3 regions of the Kushneria phosphatilytica genome follow, and region 1 is predicted to be linked to each of the others. Evidence: predicted binding sites of a transcription regulator. Region 1 holds the regulator's gene; each other region holds the start of a gene.

Region 1 (6,190 bases):
CGGCACTGCGATGAACAGCTACCTGGTCGATGAGACCCGTAAGCTTCATCTGAGTAATGATGACGATGGCTACTATGAGATCGAATATGGTCAGTTCAGGATCAAGGGCTACGAAGGGCCGACCATCGAATGTGACAAGTGTGGTGCTGAAATGCAGTTGCGATCCGGGCGTTTTGGCAAGTATTTCGCCTGTACCAATGACGAATGCCGCAATACCCGTAAGCTGCTGAAGAATGGCGAGCCAGCGCCGCCCAAGATGGATCCGATTCCCATGCCGGAGCTGGCCTGCCGCAAGGTGGATGATCACTATGTGTTGCGTGATGGCGCCAGTGGCCTGTTTCTGGCGGCCAGCCAGTTCCCCAAAAACCGTGAAACCCGTCCACCCCTGGTAAAGGAACTCAAGGCACACGCCGAGGAGTTGCCTGAAAAGTATCTCTTTCTGTTGGATGCGCCGAGCGAAGATCCGGAGGGCAATCCGGCCCAGATCCGTTTTTCACGCAAGACGAAGAGTCAGTATGTGCTGACCGAGGTTGACGGCAAGGCAAGCGGCTGGCGGGCGATTTTTGATCAGGGTCAATGGCAGGTCGAGGATAATCGCAAGAGTCGCAAGGCATCGTAATCTTTCGGATGGTGAGCCATGAGCGCACGTGCACGCACCAATCAGTTGCTTTATCAGGCACGCTTGCTACTGGCGATGCCGGTGGGCGAAGACGAACATGCCGATGCGCGCCGTATGGCGCTGGAAGAGAGTGCGCTGGCACAGCTTGAGCTGGCGTTGGCCTCACTCATCGAAGAGATTGCCCATATCTGTAACTGGCCGGATATGGAATGGCGACAGGCATTGCTTGATCCACCGCGCAGTGTGGCGGAAATCGAGCGCCTGCGCGCCCTGCGCGAGGACGGCAGCAGTTGGCTGGCAAGGCTGTTGTGGCATATTGATCGATTGCATGGCGAAGAAGGCGCTGCAATGCGTCAGCGGCCCAGCATGACCATTACCACGACCGGCCGTGCCGGGCTGGCTGATGACCTCCATGATGCGCTTGCGGGATTTGCGACGCTACTGCCGGCGTTACGCGAGACCGGAGTAGAGTGGTGACGCCGAGTATTGGCCGTGTTAGGCTGATCTTGCATAGCGACCACGGCAGATGACTGCCGTGGTCGCTTTTCGTTGTCGGACAGACATACAGTACTGTCCGCTTATGGTCAGAGAGGTAATCAATGTCCGACGCCGCGATTCTGGAGATTGTTGAACTTGCCGATGGCGAGGTGGTGCTGCGGCCTTCACAGGGCAATGAGGAACCGCTGGTGGCCATCCGGTTTTCCAGTGAAGTGCTGGATATGCTGCGTTGCAGCCGTTTCGAAGTGGCGCGCGAAATGCTCGATCATGTCATTTCACGCACAACCCTGTGGGAGGGAGATGAGGCCGAAGAGGAGAGTGAGCGCCCGTCGGTTGTTCACTGACGAGTGACAAAGCCGATGCCCGACATCATGTCGGGCAGGTTATGGACGAGAGAGACAACAGACTCAGTCGAGCCCCTGACCGTTGCCCCCGCGGATGATCCCGACGCCGATACCTTCGATTTCCAGTGTCTGGCAGGTTGTATCGACTTCAATAGGCTGAAAATCGGGATTTTCGGCCAGCAGACGCACCTGATTGTTCTGGCGTTCAAAGCGTTTGACCGTGACTTCATCATCCAGTCGGGCCACCACGATCTGGCCGTTACGAATATCGGTGGTGCGATGCACCGCCAACAGGTCGCCTTCGAGTATGCCGGCATCTCGCATCGATAGACCTCGTACTCGCAAGAGGTAGTCCGCATTGGGAGTAAAGAAATCGGCGGGTAGTGGACAGTGACGATCGATGTGTTCGGCCGCCAGAATGGGACTGCCGGCGGCGACCTCGCCAATGACCGGAAGCCCATCGGGCACTTCCTCGTTGTGCGGCAGTCGAATACCTCGTGAGGTCCCGGGCACCATATCGATCACGCCCTTGCGGCGCAGGGCGCGCAAATGTTCCTCGGCGGCATTGGGGGAGCGGAATCCCAGTGCCGAGGCAATTTCGGCCCGAGTCGGCGGGTAGCCGAAATCCTGAATGGTCTGAAGGATGAAGTCGTAAACCAGCTGCTGGCGCTGGGTGAGCGGACGTGTCATGGGCGAGCTCACGATGTTAATGTATACAGCCTGTAATTGTATCCAGCTGTTGGATGGATGCCAACCGCCGGAACGCTCCAGGGTTCCGAGATTGCAACAAATGGACAAGCGACACTGCCATGACGGCCAATGACACCGTGACCCGCCTGCTTGATACAGCCGAGGCGCTGTTTGCCGAGCACGGCTTTACAGAGACCTCCTTACGGCGCATCACCAGCGATGCCGGTGTCAATCTCGCGGCGGTCAACTATCATTTCGGTTCCAAGCAGGCCCTGATTGAATCGGTCTTTTCCCGCTATCTGACGCCTTTTTGCGCTTATTTTCATGCTGAGCTTGATCAGCTCGAAATGCAGTGTGTCAACGATCGGCCACCAACACTCGAGCAACTGCTTGATGTCCTGTTTCGCAGCATGCTGGAAACACCTTCGGAAAGCGGCGACCTGCGGACTTTCATGAAATTGCTTGGAGTGGCTTATAGCCAGAGCCAGGCGCATCTGCGCAAGCACCTTCAGGATCGCTATGGCGATAGCATGAGGCGCTTTCTGGAGCTCTTGCGACAGGCAACACCGGAATTGCCCGCGGAAGAGCGATTCTGGCGACTGCATTTCCTGCTGGGTTCGGTCATCTTTACGCTCTCGGATCCGGTCACACTACGTGATCTGGCTGAAACCGGTTACCACCAGCAGGTACGAATACGCACTCTGACGCAGCGGCTTAAACCGGTCGCCATCAGTGCCATGAGAGCCCCATTACCTGAAATGAACACAACGACACGCGAGGAGCGTGATGCTGATAATGCACTATTCTTCCGCGCTTGAGTGTGTCGCCGGTGGGAGGCCGATGCTCACCCAACAGGACAGGAGTAGACCCTCATGGACGGTGTGAGCGGTGCGGTAATGTGTGATATTGCAGGCACTGAGCTCAATGATGAAGAGCGCGAGTGGCTGCAGGATCCGGCGCTTGGCGGCATTATTCTTTTTGCTCGGAATCTCGTCTCTCCGGCACAGATGCGAGCATTATGCAATGACATCCGGGCGATCAATGACCAGTTATTGATTGCCATTGATCAGGAGGGTGGACGCGTACAGCGCTTGCGTGAGGGGGTGACTCGTCTGCCTCCCATGGCCGCTCTGGGGCGTTTCTGGCAGCAGGATCCCGAGGCGGCTGTGGTGCTGGCGCACGATACAGGCTGGTTGCTGGCGACCGAGATGGCAGCGTGCGGTGTCGATTTCAGTTTCGCCCCGGTACTGGATCTGGATGATGCCCGTTGCCCGGCCATTGGCAACCGGGCATTCTCAAGCGACCCGGCTGCTGTGGTGACATTGGCTGGCGCCTTTATCGACGGTTTGTCAGAGGCCGGTATGGCGGCAGTAGGCAAGCATTTTCCCGGTCATGGGGGGGTCACTCTGGATTCTCATCTGACCCTGCCGGAAGATGATCGATCTCTGGCCGAGCTGCGTGCTCGCGATCTGGTTCCCTTCGAGCAACTGGCGGGTCGCCTTTCCGGTATCATGCCGGCTCATGTTCGTTTTACTGCCGTGGATACTCAGCCGGCCGGTTTTTCATCGCGCTGGCTCGATATGCTGCGCGCATTGCCGGACTTTGCCGGTGCCATCATCTCCGATGATCTATCGATGCAGGGAGCCCATGTGGCAGGAGATGCTGCGGCGCGTGCCCGTGCGGCGCTACAGGCAGGCTGTGATCTGATCCTGATGTGCAATGATGCCGAAGCTGCCGCTCAGGCCCGTCGAGTGATCGATGATTCCGGGACTTTACCCCTCCAGCAAAAGCACCTGAGGCGGCTTCAGCTGGCCGGAACGCGGCCGCCATTGAGCAAGCTGACAGACGATGCCCGTTTGAAAGATATCAGGGTGCGCTTGCAGCAACTGGAGTAGGGCGTGTGCAGAGAGGTTGCGTGCTTTTCCTGAATGCCCTGTTTTCAAATTAATCCAGATTGCTATGAATATCATCGATTCGGGTGCTGCCCTGGCTGGCTCACTTCAGCATCATCTTGCCCAGTGGCTGCACGTGCCGGGCTGGATCCTGTTACCGGGGTTGCTGCTGCTTGTCGCCGTGATCATCGATCTTGGCCTTTATTATCTGATGTCGCGTCTCGAGCATCGGTTGCGACGCTCGCCGCGCCGCTGGGACGACCCCATCATTCACGGTCTGCGTGTTCCTCTGCGTATCTGGATCTGGCTGACAGCGCTCATCGTCAGTATTGGTGTGGCGGGTAGTCATTTCGGTATTGATACGATGGCTCGCTATCTATCGCTGATCGGTGCACTGATCACCCTGCTACTGCTGGCATGGGGCGGCATTCGGCTGCTGCGACGGCTTGAGCAGCGACTGGTTTTTCCGCCGGCCAATTGTCACGCCAAAGCAGTGGATGCCACCTCGGCCTCGGCGGTGACCAAGATCGGTGGCGCGGCACTGATCGTTACCGTGACGCTGATCGGCCTGCAGCTGCTTGGCGTATCCATGTCGAGCATTCTGGCAATGGGTGGTTTCGGCGGCCTGGTGATCGGTTTTGCTGCTCGGGATGTGATGGCCAATTTCTTTGGCGGCATGGTGGTGCATCTCGACAAGCCCTTTGTAGTGGGGGACTGGATCCGTTCGCCCGAGCGTCAGATCGAAGGCATTGTCGAGGACATCGGATGGCGTCTGACGACCATTCGTACCTTTGCCGGGCCACCTCTGTATGTCCCTAATGCGTGGTTCAGCCAGATCTCGGTGGAAACTCCGACGCGCATGCATAGCCGCCGACTCTGGGAGCGGGTTGGCATCCGCTATCAGGATGCTGATGCCATTGAAGGTATCACTGGTGATATTCGCAGGATGCTGAGTGAAAACGAGGACATTGATCCGGACGAACTGATCACCATCAATTTCATACATTATGGCGATTACTCACTCGAGATCATGCTTTATGCCTTTACCGGCGTGACGGACTGGCAGCGCTTCCATGAAATCAAGCAGGCCATACTCCTGAAAGTGCGTGACATCATTCATGAGCATGGCGCCGAACTGGCACTGCCCATGTCTCAGTTGTATCTACCGGAAGGTGTGACGGTTCATGGCGAGCGTGATGATCGTCAGGATCGTGATCAGGCGAACCGGGAACAATCTTCGTCACACGACGAGCATCATCATCAGTCCCGGGGTAATAAAGGTCCCGAATCGGAGCAGGGAGAGAGCGATGCCTGACTCATCGCAACATGAGCGTTCTAACAGTGAATGGCAGCGCCAGCATGCCGACATGCGTGATCTGCTGGCCCAGTCGGATTGCCTGGTCGAACGACCCGCCGTGGAAGCAGCACTGGACCGCATGGCCGAGCAGATGACTCGCGATCTGGCCGATTGTCTACCGGTTTTTTATTGCGTCATGAATGGCGGACTGATTACTACCGGGCATCTGCTGACTCGTCTGGGGTTTCCACTTGAAGTGGATTATCTGCATGCAACCCGCTATCGCGGTGAAACCCAGGGCAGTAAATTGCATTGGCGGGTATCGCCCGAGATTGATATGCGTGATCGGCATGTCGTGATTGTCGACGACATTCTGGATGAGGGCACAACGCTGGCAGCCATCATCGAGCACTGTCAGCGTAATGGCGCCGCCAGTATTGCCAGCGCTGTACTGGTTGACAAGCGCCATGATCGCAAGGCAATTCCCGGTTGGCGCGCTGACTATTGTGGTCTTGAGGTCGAGGATCGCTATGTATTCGGCTTCGGTATGGATTACAAGGGGTATTGGCGCAATGCGCCGGGTATATTTGCTCCACGGGGTCTTTAACCGGAAAGCGTTTTCTGCCCCTCTCGGAGGGCCGCGAATCATGGGAGAAAGGCGATGCTTGCAGTAATCGGTGGCACCGGTATGAGTGAACTGGCAGCTATCGAGATCATACGGCGCAAGGGCAGCGAAACACCGTTGGGCGCCGCTTCGTCAGGTGTGCTGCATGCTCGTCTCGATGGTCACGAATTGCTGTTTCTGGCGCGCCATGGCCATCCCCACAAGATGCCACCGCATCGGATCAAT
Region 2 (6,190 bases), 800 kb from region 1:
GCAACCCGTTTGAGGCCGGGATTGAGTTGCGATGGACTGGAAGCGCCGCTGTCGACATCGAAAATGACCTTGTAGGTGCCATTGACAGCCGGCACATCTTCATTGTCATCGTCTCGGGGGACCACTCCACCATACTGGCTGATTGCCGGGTACTCCATTTCAAGTGGCGGATTGGGATCCTGCACCTCCTGAGCGGCAATCAGGCCGGCCAATAGCATTAAAAGGGCAGCACCGAAAAGTGCGATAAGCTTCCAGTGACGGGTTATTCCCATGGGGGTGGTCTCTTGTTTATGGCTGAAGGTCAAGGTGGGTCATTGAATGCGGGTCACAGGCACATGATGCGACCCGATCGGCTTCATTGGTATATATTACCAGGCCAGCAAGGGGCATGGGACCGTGACGTGGAACCTCATCAGGGCCATCCAGCGCCTGACAGTACCTGTCAGGTGGGAATATCATGCCCCCGGAGTGATATTATCGAACGATTTCAGAACCGTTCGTAGGCATAGCCCTTCTGACCGTACATGGCCAGTGTGACCAGGGAAGAAGGCGTGACATCGACCTGCTGATTGACCATTTCCTCGCTGATGTTGCGACGACTGAGTGCCTGCCCGCAGACCTCTACCTGTACGCCGGCCTTTTCCAGCGCAGCAATGATATCGGTATCGGGATTCTCTACACCAAATCGTTGCTGGTAGGCCTTTTCGGTCATGACGCTGCGGGTCGAACCACCATGCAGAATGGCCACGAAGTCGAGATGTTCGGGATCGACACCATGCGCGGCAAACACATTGACTGCTCGTGCCAGACGATCCAGCTGCGGGTTGAGCTTCGAAGTATCATCTCCGCCGTGAAAGACATCGAAGATCACATGATAGGTTTTGTCAGGATCGGGTTGGTTGGTGTTGTCATCGCTGCGCGGAATAACGCCGCCATAATGTTTGATCACCGGATGGACAGCATCGGCCGATGGGTCCCCGGTGTCATTCTGCGTTTGCTGTGCGACTGCAACCCCCATTGGAGTCATGGTCATTGCTGCCGCTATCAGGCCGGCAGCCGTGCGTTGGCCTTTCATTCCCATGGCGCGTCTCCCTGCATGATCAGAGTGTTAATCGTTTCATTCAAATGAACCAGGTCAGCAGCATCAAGAGTAGCAGCCACCAGCTCATCTCGGACGGTAGCGTAGGGAAAAAAGGACCAGTTCGTTATGCTGAAGTGAACATGAACAACACTTTATCAGCGAAGGGTGACCTGTGGCAGTTCAGCCATATGGGTCGTGAAACGTCCGGATCGACGGGCGCTGCGCATTTGCCAGTCGGCCTTGCTGGTGCGTGGCCCCAGGGTCAGAGCTGTGGCGCCATAGCGCTGGTTGATGTCATCCCACGTTTTCATCAGTTGTAAACGCTGACCCGATTCGCTGCCCTCGAACAGACTGGGCTGATGACCCTGTTGGGGTGAAAGCCCTTCCAGCATGACGGTAATTTTCTGATAACGCTGACCGGGTTGATAAAGGTGTTTCAGTAGCTGTTGTGCATAAAGGTTGAGGCGGACTGTATCGGCTGTCGGGAAGGGAAGCGTTAGCCAGTGACAGAGGCCATGGCGATGGCCGTTGCGTCCACGTGGTGTCCGGTCGAAAGGGCCCGGGGTCAGGCTGATTCCGATCAGGCTGGCCAGCTGGCCTTCACGGCGCAGCTTGACGCCGGCCCGTTCGCAATGAAAACGCAGTGCTTCTCCCAACTGCGCGGGGTTTGTCAGTACTCGCCCGAAAGAGCGCGAGCAACGGATGCTGTGGCGAGCGGCAAGCAGGCCATCCGGTGCCAGACAATCGTCGCCTTTCAACTCGCTGGCAGTGCGTGCCAATACGACATTGAAACGATGACGTAACCAGCCAGGAGAGGCATTACGCAGTTTGAAAGCCGTATCAATGCCCAGAGCCATCAGGCGGGCATTCAGCCGTCCGCCGATCCCCCATACTGCACCTGGTGGCATGTTTTGCAGCCACTGAATCAGGCCGGGATCATCGGCCTTGCGAAAGACCTGTATGTCGCTGTGATGGCGATTTCTTTGCTTTACGCAATGATTGGCCAGCTTGGCCAGGGTGCGTGTCGGCGCTATGCCGACCGAGACCGGAATACCAACCCGACGCTCCACGAGGCCGGCAAGTCGTTGGGCCAGGGGCTCGAGCGGTTTTGTGACGCCTTTCAGGTCGAGGAAATATTCATCGATGGAGTAGGGGTCGACTTCCGGGACTTCGGCGGCGAGCACTCGCTGGACCCGCTCGGAGAGATCTCCGTAGAGCGTGTAGTTCGATGAGCGCAGTACCAGTCCATGGTGTGCCAGCTCCGGTGGTAGCAGATGGGCAGGCGTCCCCATGGCGACACCGAGCGCCTTGAGCTCCTCGCTGCGTGCCACAATGCAGCCATCGTTGTTGGAGAGTACCCCTACCGGTTTGCCATATAAGGCGGGATCGAACAATCGCTCGCAAGCGACGTAGAAGTTATTGCAGTCTATCAGCGCATACATGGCCTGCCTCTTCTTTCAGATGCGGATCTCCGATCTTCGCTGATGTTCATCGAAATAACTGTGAATGTGGTGACGAACGATACCCCATAACCGCTCCTGTACATTCCCGGCGATGGGGAGATCGGCATAATGACCACCCGGGGCGCATAGCCACCATTGCTGCTGTCGGCACGTCAGCTGACGAAGGGTAAGTTCACCATCCAGTGCAATGACGACCAGGGCGCCATCGAACGGAAAGGCATCCCGCTCGACAGCGATAATGTCGTTATCGTGCCAGCCCTGCTCGGGTAAGGCGCCGCGGACGCGCATGAAGAATAGCGAAGCTGATTCGGCGCCGAACAGATCGCCATAGCCAAGTGGTGGCTCGCGAAACTCATCAGCGGGCGAGGGAAAACCGCTGGTAGTTCGGGTGTGCCGCAGGCAACCGTGGGTAGCGTTGGCAGGGGGTGCCCCCAGCAGTGTGATCTCCATGAAAGTCTCCAAAGGCAGGCAGGAACGGTGTTCTCCAAAATACTGTATTTAAATACAGTATTGAAGGCATCGTAGCGTATTGCACATCAGATGGCTCCTGTGTGCCCCGTTTATTGCTCGAAACGCCCGCAGGGGCCTGCTATCGCCTCAGAGGTGATTGATGGCATACCGACCAAAGTTTCGGTTGGCGAAAAGCGTCATGTGCCATAAATTGTATGACATCATACATAAGCAGCAGGACGATCTTGTGTCAGTGCCAGGACAGGAGTCTGCATGACGACGTTTCACGATGCCCCTCGCGTAACGAGCATGAAGGTGATACCGGTCGCCGGAGAGGACAGCATGCTGCTGAATATCGGCGGTGCTCATGGTCCCGTGTTTACTCGCAATCTGGTGATTCTGGAGGATAACGCCGGTCATGTGGGCGTTGGTGAGGCACCGGGAGGCGAGGTCATCGAACGTACCCTGCGTCATGCCATTGGTCGAGTAGAAGGACAATCGATCGCGCGGCTGAACCGTATCGTCAGCGAACTCCACCGAGGTCAGCAGGCAGCGGACTTTGAAGCCACCGGTGACGGTGCCTGGACATTCGAGCTACGGATCAATGCCGTGGCAGCGCTCGAATCCGCGTTGCTGGATCTGTTGGGGCAGTTCCTCGGGGTGCCTGTGGCCGAGCTGCTGGGAGAGGGGATGCAGCGTCGGGAGGTCGCGGTGCTGGGGTATCTTTTTTACCTCGGCGATCGACGTCAGACCGATCTGGACTATCGCTCAAGCGCTGAAGACGCACACGAGTGGTATCGAATTCGCAATGAACCGGCCCTGGATGCCGACGCCATATTACGGCTGGCTCAGGCAGCTCGTGATCGCTATGGATTCCGGGATTTCAAGCTCAAGGGTGGGGTGCTATCCGGTGAGCAGGAGATCGAAACCGTACAGGCGCTGGCCACCGCTTTCCCCGAGGCCCGCATTACGGTCGATCCCAACGGCGCGTGGCAACTGGATGAGGCCATCAAACTCTGCCGGGGGCTCGGCGATACCTTGGCCTATGCCGAGGATCCATGTCGCGCCGAGCAGGGATTCTCGGGGCGCGAGATCATGGCGGAGTTCAGGCGGGCCACCGGATTGCCGGTGGCGACCAACATGATTGCCACCAACTGGCGTGAGCTTGGCCACGCCGTCATGCAGGGCGCCATCGATATCCCGCTGGCCGATCCGCATTTCTGGACCCCGAGCGGTGCGGTACGTGTAGCGCAGCTGTGTAATGACTGGGGGCTGACATGGGGATGCCATTCCAACAATCACTTTGATATCTCGTTGGCCATGTTTGCTCATGTCGGTGCCGCAGCACCAGGGCGCCCGACGGCCATCGATACGCACTGGATCTGGCAGGAAGGTCAACGATTGACCCGTTCGCCGCTGGAAATTCGCGATGGCCGGATTGCCATTCCCGATATGCCGGGTTTGGGCATTGAACTTGATATGGCGGCCGTCGAACAGGCGCATCAGCGCTATCGCTCACTGCAGGGTGGACGACGCGATGATGCCAAAGCCATGCAGTATCTGATTCCGGGCTGGCGTTTTGATCCCGGGCGGCCGGCGATGGTGCGTTGATCCAGCGCCGACAGGATAAGTCACGGTTCGTGGCGAATACCCCGTCATGATTACTACCCAGGAGGCCTACATGCATTTCGATCATCAGCAACTGCGCGCAGCTCTCGGCGATGGTCTGCTCTCCTTTCCGATTACCGATTTCGATACAGCCGGCGAATTCGATGCGCCCTCCTATGAGGCACGTCTGGAGTGGCTCAGGCAGTATGAGGTGTCGGCTTTGTTTGTGGCAGGCGGTACCGGGGAATTCTTCTCACTGACCACAAGAGAAGTGGAAACCGTGGTGAATTCGGCGGTGCGTATCTGCGGTGGTCACCTGCCGATTCTGTCCAGTGCCGGTCGCAACGTGCGAGATGCCATCGAACAGGCGCGCATCGCTGAAGAGAAGGGCGCCGACGGGCTGCTGCTGATGCCGCCCTACCTGACCGAGTGTCCTCCTGAAGGGCTGGTCGATTATGTCACTCGTGTTTGTGCTTCCACAAAACTGGGTGTGGTGCTCTACAACCGTGCCAATGGTCAGCTCGATGCCGCTTCGGTACTGCGCCTGACGACCCAGTGTCCCAATCTGATTGGTTTCAAGGACGGTGTCGGCAACATCCAGGCACTCAATAGCATCATCAAGACGGTCGGTGATCGGCTGGTTTATATCGGGGGCGTGCCGACAGCAGAGATTTTTGCTGAAGCGTATATGGCAATTGGTGTGAATACCTACTCCTCGGCGGTCTTCAACTTCGTGCCGGAAGAAGCGTTGAAGTTCTATCGACTGTTGCGTGAAGGGCGCACTACCCAGGTGTCTCGGCTGGTCGAGAAATTCTTCGTGCCCTTTGTTGAACTGCGTGGTCACAAGCCCGGCTATGCGGTCAGTCTGATCAAGGCCGGTGCCGAATTGATTGGCCATCCCGGTGGCAGTGTGCGTACCCCCCTGGTGATGCCAACCGACGAGGAACGCGCAGAGCTGGAACGGCTGATCGGTATTTTCAGGCAATTGACGCAATAACACGGGCATCATGTGGCAGACGCATGGGGCATCACCTGGACCCCGCCCTGCACGGGAGGTGATACTGGCAGCTCGGGAACAGTCCAATTTCTTTTGAGCGGATGCCTTCATGACCTCGCTTGATTCGCAATTTACGCCGCCGCGGCGGCGTCAGAACCTGTCGGCCTATGTGGTCGGTGCGCTGGAAGAGATGATTCAGCGTGAGCAGCTCAAGGTTGGTGATCGGTTGCCCACGGAGAGTCAGCTGGGAGAGATGTTTGATGTCAGTCGCACGGTGGTACGCGAGGCTGTATCGCATCTCAAATCCCGCGGTCTGGTTGAAACCCGGCGAGGGATCGGGGCCTTCGTGATTCGCCGCCATGCCTCAACGTCTTTCATGACGGAAGGGTTGAGCCTGGAAACGGCCAGCGAGATCGTACAGGTTCTGGAGTTTCGGATTCCGATTGAAACCGAGGCGGCCGGGCTGGCGGCGCAGCGCCGCACTGAGCAGGACATCAGCGCACTCGAGGAGAATCTGGCACGCTTTGCGCGCAGTATCGGCGACCGACACCTGGCCAAGCAGGAGGATTTCGAGTTCCATCGCCTGATCGG
Region 3 (6,190 bases), 620 kb from region 1:
CCGATCCTACCGATGTACCGCCGAACTTTTGTACATAGAGCGCCATAGCTGTATCCGTCACTCCCTGTTGGTCACCTTCCAGCGGCCGAATCACGATCTCGCCGCGGTTATTGTTGGCTCAGCCTTGCCTGAGCTGTGATTCAACCCATTCAGCCACACTATCCAACGCCTGCGGCAGCGCCGAAGGGTTGCTCCCCCCCGCCTGTGCCATGTCGGCACGTCCGCCGCCACGACCGCCGACCTGGCCGGCTACTACATTGATCAGATCGCCGGCACTGAGACGATCGGTCAGGTCCTTCGTAACGCCAGCGACCAGATTGACCTTGTCATCCCCGGCCACACCAAGTACCACGACGCCCGAGCCCAGCTTCTGTTTGAGCTGATCGAGCATGCCACGCAGCTCTTTCGCCCCAACGCCTTCAAGTCGACGGGCAATGACCCTGACGCCAGCCACTTCGGTAGCCTCTCCGACCAGGTCATTCCCTGCCCGACTGGCCAGTTTGCCACGCAGCTGTGAAAGCTCGCGCTCGAGCTCCCGGTTGCGCTCCAGTACGCTATCAAGGCGTGACTCAAGCTGATCGGGACGGCTCCTGAGCTGTTCCGCGAGCGCGTTCAGGCGCTGTTCCTGCTCATGAAAGTACGTCAGTGCCGCCTTTCCGGTCACCGCTTCGATACGGCGCACCCCGGCAGCCACCCCACTTTCGGCCACCAGATGAAAGGGGCCAATCTGACCGGTCCGGGCGACATGGGTACCACCGCAAAGCTCGATCGAAAAATCGCTGGTCCCCATGGTCAGTACACGGACATCCTCACCGTAGCGCGCCTCGAACAGTGCCCGCGCGCCCAGATTCCTTGCCTCATCCAGGCTCATCTGACGCGTCGTCACCGGTGTGTCGGCCATGATCTCAGCGTTGACCATTGACTCGACCTGCGCCAGCGCTTCCGGCGAAATCGCTTCGAAATGGCTGAAATCGAATCGCAGTCGATCCGGGCCGACCAGCGAGCCCTTCTGCTGTACATGATCACCCAGCACCCGGCGCAAGGCCTCATGCAGCAGGTGGGTCGCCGAGTGATTGCGCATGACGGCCTCGCGCCGCTCGGCAGTCACCGTCGGCTTCACCCGATCTCCCACTCTCAGGACACCCATTTTCAGATGCCCACCATGCAAATGGTGCTCATCCTGTTTCTGGGTATCGCGCACTTCGAAGCGCGCCTCATCGTTTTCCAGCAGGCCACGATCCCCGACCTGTCCGCCCGATTCGGCGTAAAAAGGGGTACGCGACAGGACAATGGTGCCCTCCTGCCCCGCCTTGAGCTCTTCGCAGGAGGCGCCATGCTCATCCAGTAGCGCCACGATTTCAGCCTCGTCTTCCAGCTGATCGTAGCCGGTAAACTCGGTACGCCCGGCAATGCTGATCTCGCTACCGTAATCCGCACCGAAACGGCTGGCGGCTCGGGCACGCTCACGCTGCGCTTCGAGCTCACTTTCAAAGCCCTGCTCATCAAGCTCAACGCCGCGCTCCCGGACGATATCTGCGGTCAGATCAAACGGGAAACCATAGGTATCGTAAAGCTTGAAAATGGTCCCACCATCGAGCGTATTGCCTGCCAGATTGCCAAGCGCTTCCTCCAGCAGCCGCATCCCGTGATCCAGGGTGCGCGCGAACTGCTCTTCTTCGCGCAACAGGATCTTCTCGATTTGGGCGGCACGCTCATGCAGGGCAGGATAGGCCTGCCCCATCTCGTCATCGAGCGCAGCGACCAGCTGATGAAAGAAGGGTTCGCGTGCACCAAGCTTGTGGCCGTGCCGCACCGCCCTTCGAATAATACGTCGCAGCACGTATCCGCGCCCTTCATTGGAGGGCAATACGCCATCGACAATCAGGAAGGCGCAGGAGCGAATATGATCGGCGATCACGCGTAATGAAGGTTGATCGAGGTCGCTCTGCCCGGTCGCTCTGGCGGCTGCCTTGATCAGGTTGACGAACAGGTCGATCTCATAATTGGAGTGCACACCCTGTACCACAGCGGCCATACGCTCCAGCCCCATGCCGGTATCGATCGACGGGCTGGGCAGGGGATGAAGGGTCCCTGCACTATCGCGATCGTACTGCATGAACACCAGGTTCCAGATCTCGATATAGCGATCGCCATCCTCATCGGGCGAGCCGGGGGGACCACCAAAGACATCAGGGCCGTGGTCATAAAAGACTTCGGAGCAGGGACCACAGGGGCCTGTGTCCCCCATCTGCCAGAAATTGTCTTCATCGAGTCTTGCCAGTCGCTCGGCTGGCACCCCGATTTCATTGATCCAGATATCGGCGGCTTCATCATCACTATGGTGCACCGTCACCCAGAGCTTCTCTGCCGGCAGCTGGAGCACCTCGGTCAGAAATGACCAGGCATACTGAATGGCCTCGCGCTTGAAATAGTCGCCAAAGCTGAAATTGCCGAGCATCTCGAAAAAGGTGTGATGGCGGGCGGTATAGCCGACATTGTCCAGGTCGTTGTGTTTACCGCCTGCCCGGACACAGCGCTGCGCCGAAGTGGCGCGAACATAGGGGCGCTGGTCGCGGCCGAGAAAGACATCCTTGAACGGCACCATGCCGGCATTGGTAAACAACAGCGTGGGATCGTTCTCCGGTACCAGTGAGCTGGAAGGTACCAGGGTGTGGCCGCGCTCTTCGAAGAAATTGAGAAAGGCTTTTCGTATCTCGGCGCTTTTCATAGATGTTCCGTGAGCGATGGAAGGGCTGGATGCGTGGCCGCTGTTCAATGGTCGGCAGCGCTTCTCCGGGCGCGCTACTAAAGCGGCGCTCGCGGATACCATTCGTTCATGACGCCATCATGTTAGCGTCCATGGAACCGAACAGTATAACGACTTCGCATCCTGACTAAAGCGCCTGCACGCCCATGGCCCGATAACAGGTCAAATCGAGGCAGGGTCAGAGCTCTTCCGAAGACGTCCAGGCATGCTCAAGAGCGTGATATCCCTGTTCCCCGTCGAAGCCTCTTGAGGCCAGAAAGCGCAGCCGTTTGGCCTGCTCGCGCCGATCATTGCCGGGTCCATCGAAGCGCCGTCGCAAAGCCTGGCAGGCAAGCGCGAACCAATCCACTGTACTCTCTGACAGGGTCGTGACAATCAGCGCCTGGTCGATACCCCGCTGGCGCAATTCGGCTTCGATCCGGCGCGGCCCCTGCAAACGGTTAACCCGTGAACGCAGAAACTGCTCGGCAAATCGGCTATCGGATTGCAGTCCCTCGGCTTGCAGTGCATTCAACACCTGCTCGATCGTCTCTGGCTCATGCTCGTGGCGTGCCAGCCGTTCACGCAGTTCGACAACCGAATACTCCCGGCGCGCCAATAGCACGATGGCATCCTCGCGCGGATCACGTTGCATCTCACTCATGTTTGCCCTCCCGGTTACCAGGCATGAAAAAGGGGTGTGCGCTTTCGGCGCACACCCCACTTTCCGTTACTACTGCGGCATATCGTCAGACTGCAGCCTACAGTAGCTCATCCTGGTCATCGGCATCAGCGGGTGCCGCCGAAGCCTCTTCTTCCTGTTTGCCCTGTTCACTCTTCTCTTTCTGACCGGGCACAGTCAGCAGCTGGGCGCGGATGGCATCCTCGATCTCCTGCATGACTTCAGGATTCTCCTCGAGATACTGCGCTGCATTGGCCTTGCCCTGACCGATCTTGTTGCCCTGATAGCTGTACCAGGCACCTGCCTTGCTGACCAGGTTGCACTGTACGCCGAGATCCACCACCTCGCCGGCATGATAGATCCCCTTGCCATAGAGAATCTGGAATTCGGCCTGACGGAACGGGGGCGCGACCTTGTTTTTGACAACCTTGACGCGTGTTTCGTTGCCAACGGCCTCGTCGCCCTGCTTGACCGAGCCGGTACGGCGGATATCGAGACGCACACTGGAGTAGAACTTCAGCGCGTTGCCGCCGGTTGTGGTCTCGGGATTGCCGAACATGACGCCGATCTTCATGCGGATCTGGTTAACGAACATCACCATGCAGTTGGCATTCTTGATGTTCCCCGTCACCTTGCGCAGCGCCTGCGACATCAGCCGCGCCTGAAGACCGACGTGGGCATCGCCCATCTCGCCTTCGATCTCGGCGCGCGGCGTCAGGGCGGCTACCGAATCGACCACGATCACGTCGACGCCACCCGAACGTACCAGCATGTCGCAGATTTCCAGCGCCTGCTCGCCGGTATCAGGCTGCGACACCAACAGATCATCAATGTTGATACCCAGCTTTTCGGCATAAGTGGGATCAAGTGCATGCTCGGCATCGATAAAGGCGCAGGTCTTGCCCTGCTTTTGTGCCTGGGCAATGACCGACAGCGTGATGGTTGTCTTGCCAGAGGCTTCCGGCCCGAAGATTTCGACAATTCGTCCATAGGGCAGACCACCGACGCCCAGGGCGATATCCAGCCCCAGCGAACCGGTCGACACCGAAGGGACGGCGACCCGAGGGGCTTCGCCCATGCGCATGACCGCGCCCTTGCCGAACTGACGTTCGATCTGGGAAAGCGCGGCATTGAGCGCCTTGGTGCGATTTTCATCCTGAGCCATGGAGTCCTCCTCTCGATTCATGGCGAAGGAGACGTCCGATGCAACCGGGTCCACCCGGATTACCGAAGCAAATTGTCATCGAACGGCTCGAAATGTCTGTATGTTTGTCCAGTATTTTATAACAAATAAGCGCCAACGCACAGCCGATGATTCAGGTGAAAATTCTTCAAGCACCTGTTTCGAGAGATTCGATCAACCCTTCCAGGGACCTGATGACAGCGGCACGCCGCACCTCGTCGCGATTACCGGGAAAAACATGGCACTCGGCTGTCGTTCGACCACCGTACGCCCACGCCAGCCATACTGTACCAACCGGCTTGTCGGCAGACCCACCATCAGGACCAGCAATACCGCTGATGGCTACCCCCAGTCTGGCCCCACTATCCTGACACGCCCCTGCCACCATCTCACGAACCACCGACTCACTGACCGCCCCCCAGCGTTCCAGCGATGCCTCCGAGACCCCCAGCAGGCGCTGCTTGGCGGCATTGGAATAGGTAACGTACCCGGTTTCGAACCATCCCGAGCTGCCGGCAATGGCAGTAATGGCTTCAGCCACCCCGCCTCCGGTACAGGATTCGGCAGTCACGACCTGGCAGTCGTAACGGCGGCAATGCTCGCCCAGCGAGGTTGCCAGGCGTCGGATCGTTTCATCGATCATGCGTCGAATTCTCGTGGCAGCGATCTACATCCTGTCGTGCATACAGTAGCACAGCCGCTACGGCGACAGCGCGCCTCTTCACTACGGACCCCAGGCATGCAGACACAAAAAGGCCCCGAGCCGGGTCGGGGCCAATACATGTCGGTACGGTGATCGTTTACCAGCCGTTGACCAGCATCATGTCAAAGCTGTCAGGCACCGTGAACTCACCGGTAGTGCGCTCACGAAAGTACAGCCTGACGCCCTTGCAGACACCATAGGCTTGCCATGACCCACTATAGGCATCGATAACCTCCCAGTGGTCGAATTCGGCATCGGTATCATTGGTGGTCACCCATAGCCTGGGGCTGCGCGTCTCCATGTGGTTGTTATAAAGATGTATCGCATTGTCCTTCACTTCACTGACATCGAAGTAGGCAGAGGCGTCGCTGCCCTTGCCTGCGGTATAGGCACCGCTCCAGTGAATAATGAATGGCATGGCCGAAGGCACCCGACGGACAGTGCGCTGAGTACTGTCAGATGGGTCGGTATTCAGCACCGGCACTCTGGCGCTGAACATGTTCATGCGATCCGGTTGCAGCTGCAGCGCAGTGTCCACTTCCTGGTCACGCAGCTTGCTGACCGGATAATTCAGGATCGGTTTGTTACTCTCATCGCTGATTGCACCATCACCCTTGCGGATATTGATATAGCCATTGCTGGCACGCAGGTTGATGGCATTGCTCGAGTTCAACCCGATATCGGCGCCGCCGTTTTTATTGGAAGTCGAGCGAATACCCAGCTCCACGCAGCCCTTCCACTCATCAAGATACTGCTGGAGTCCGTCGGTTCGAAGCGCAACACCCGACCCTGTGGCCTCGCTGACAATCACCTTGTTGGTATCCAGATTCACTCCGCCAAAGCGGTTGTTGTATTCGTGATCCGAAGGCGCCAGGG

Evidence for each region. The regulator LexA, encoded in region 1, represses DNA repair genes until DNA is damaged. The targets are predictions, from matches to a motif close to TACTGTNTANNTANACAGTA.
Region 2: FY550_RS10970 (LexA family protein) is a predicted target of LexA. The motif match lies at 3,035-3,054, and genes of this name have one in related genera.
Region 3: recA (recombinase RecA) is a predicted target of LexA. The motif match lies at 4,688-4,707, and genes of this name have one in related genera.

The regions. Positions count from the first base shown of each region.
Region 1 covers NZ_CP043420.1:1,575,363-1,581,552, forward strand. Annotated here, with positions in the region: gene topA (type I DNA topoisomerase) at 1-619, shown strand, start outside; gene FY550_RS07185 (DUF6586 family protein) at 638-1,096, shown strand; gene FY550_RS07190 (hypothetical protein) at 1,219-1,461, shown strand; gene lexA (transcriptional repressor LexA) at 1,525-2,151, opposite strand; gene FY550_RS07200 (TetR/AcrR family transcriptional regulator) at 2,271-2,969, shown strand; gene nagZ (beta-N-acetylhexosaminidase) at 3,024-4,046, shown strand; gene FY550_RS07210 (mechanosensitive ion channel family protein) at 4,111-5,358, shown strand; gene FY550_RS07215 (hypoxanthine-guanine phosphoribosyltransferase) at 5,351-5,947, shown strand; gene FY550_RS07220 (S-methyl-5'-thioinosine phosphorylase) at 6,002-6,190, shown strand, end outside.
Region 2 covers NZ_CP043420.1:2,373,513-2,379,702, reverse strand. Annotated here, with positions in the region: gene FY550_RS10985 (DsrE family protein) at 1-272, opposite strand, end outside; gene FY550_RS10980 (DsrE family protein) at 488-1,081, opposite strand; gene FY550_RS10975 (Y-family DNA polymerase) at 1,237-2,523, opposite strand; gene FY550_RS10970 (LexA family protein) at 2,539-2,994, opposite strand; gene FY550_RS10965 (enolase C-terminal domain-like protein) at 3,268-4,605, shown strand; gene kdgD (5-dehydro-4-deoxyglucarate dehydratase) at 4,676-5,599, shown strand; gene FY550_RS10955 (FadR/GntR family transcriptional regulator) at 5,709-6,190, shown strand, end outside.
Region 3 covers NZ_CP043420.1:953,575-959,764, reverse strand. Annotated here, with positions in the region: gene FY550_RS04170 (aspartate kinase) at 1-46, opposite strand, end outside; gene alaS (alanine--tRNA ligase) at 119-2,728, opposite strand; gene FY550_RS04160 (regulatory protein RecX) at 2,946-3,410, opposite strand; gene recA (recombinase RecA) at 3,508-4,593, opposite strand; gene FY550_RS04150 (CinA family protein) at 4,760-5,254, opposite strand; gene FY550_RS04145 (hypothetical protein) at 5,412-6,190, opposite strand, start outside.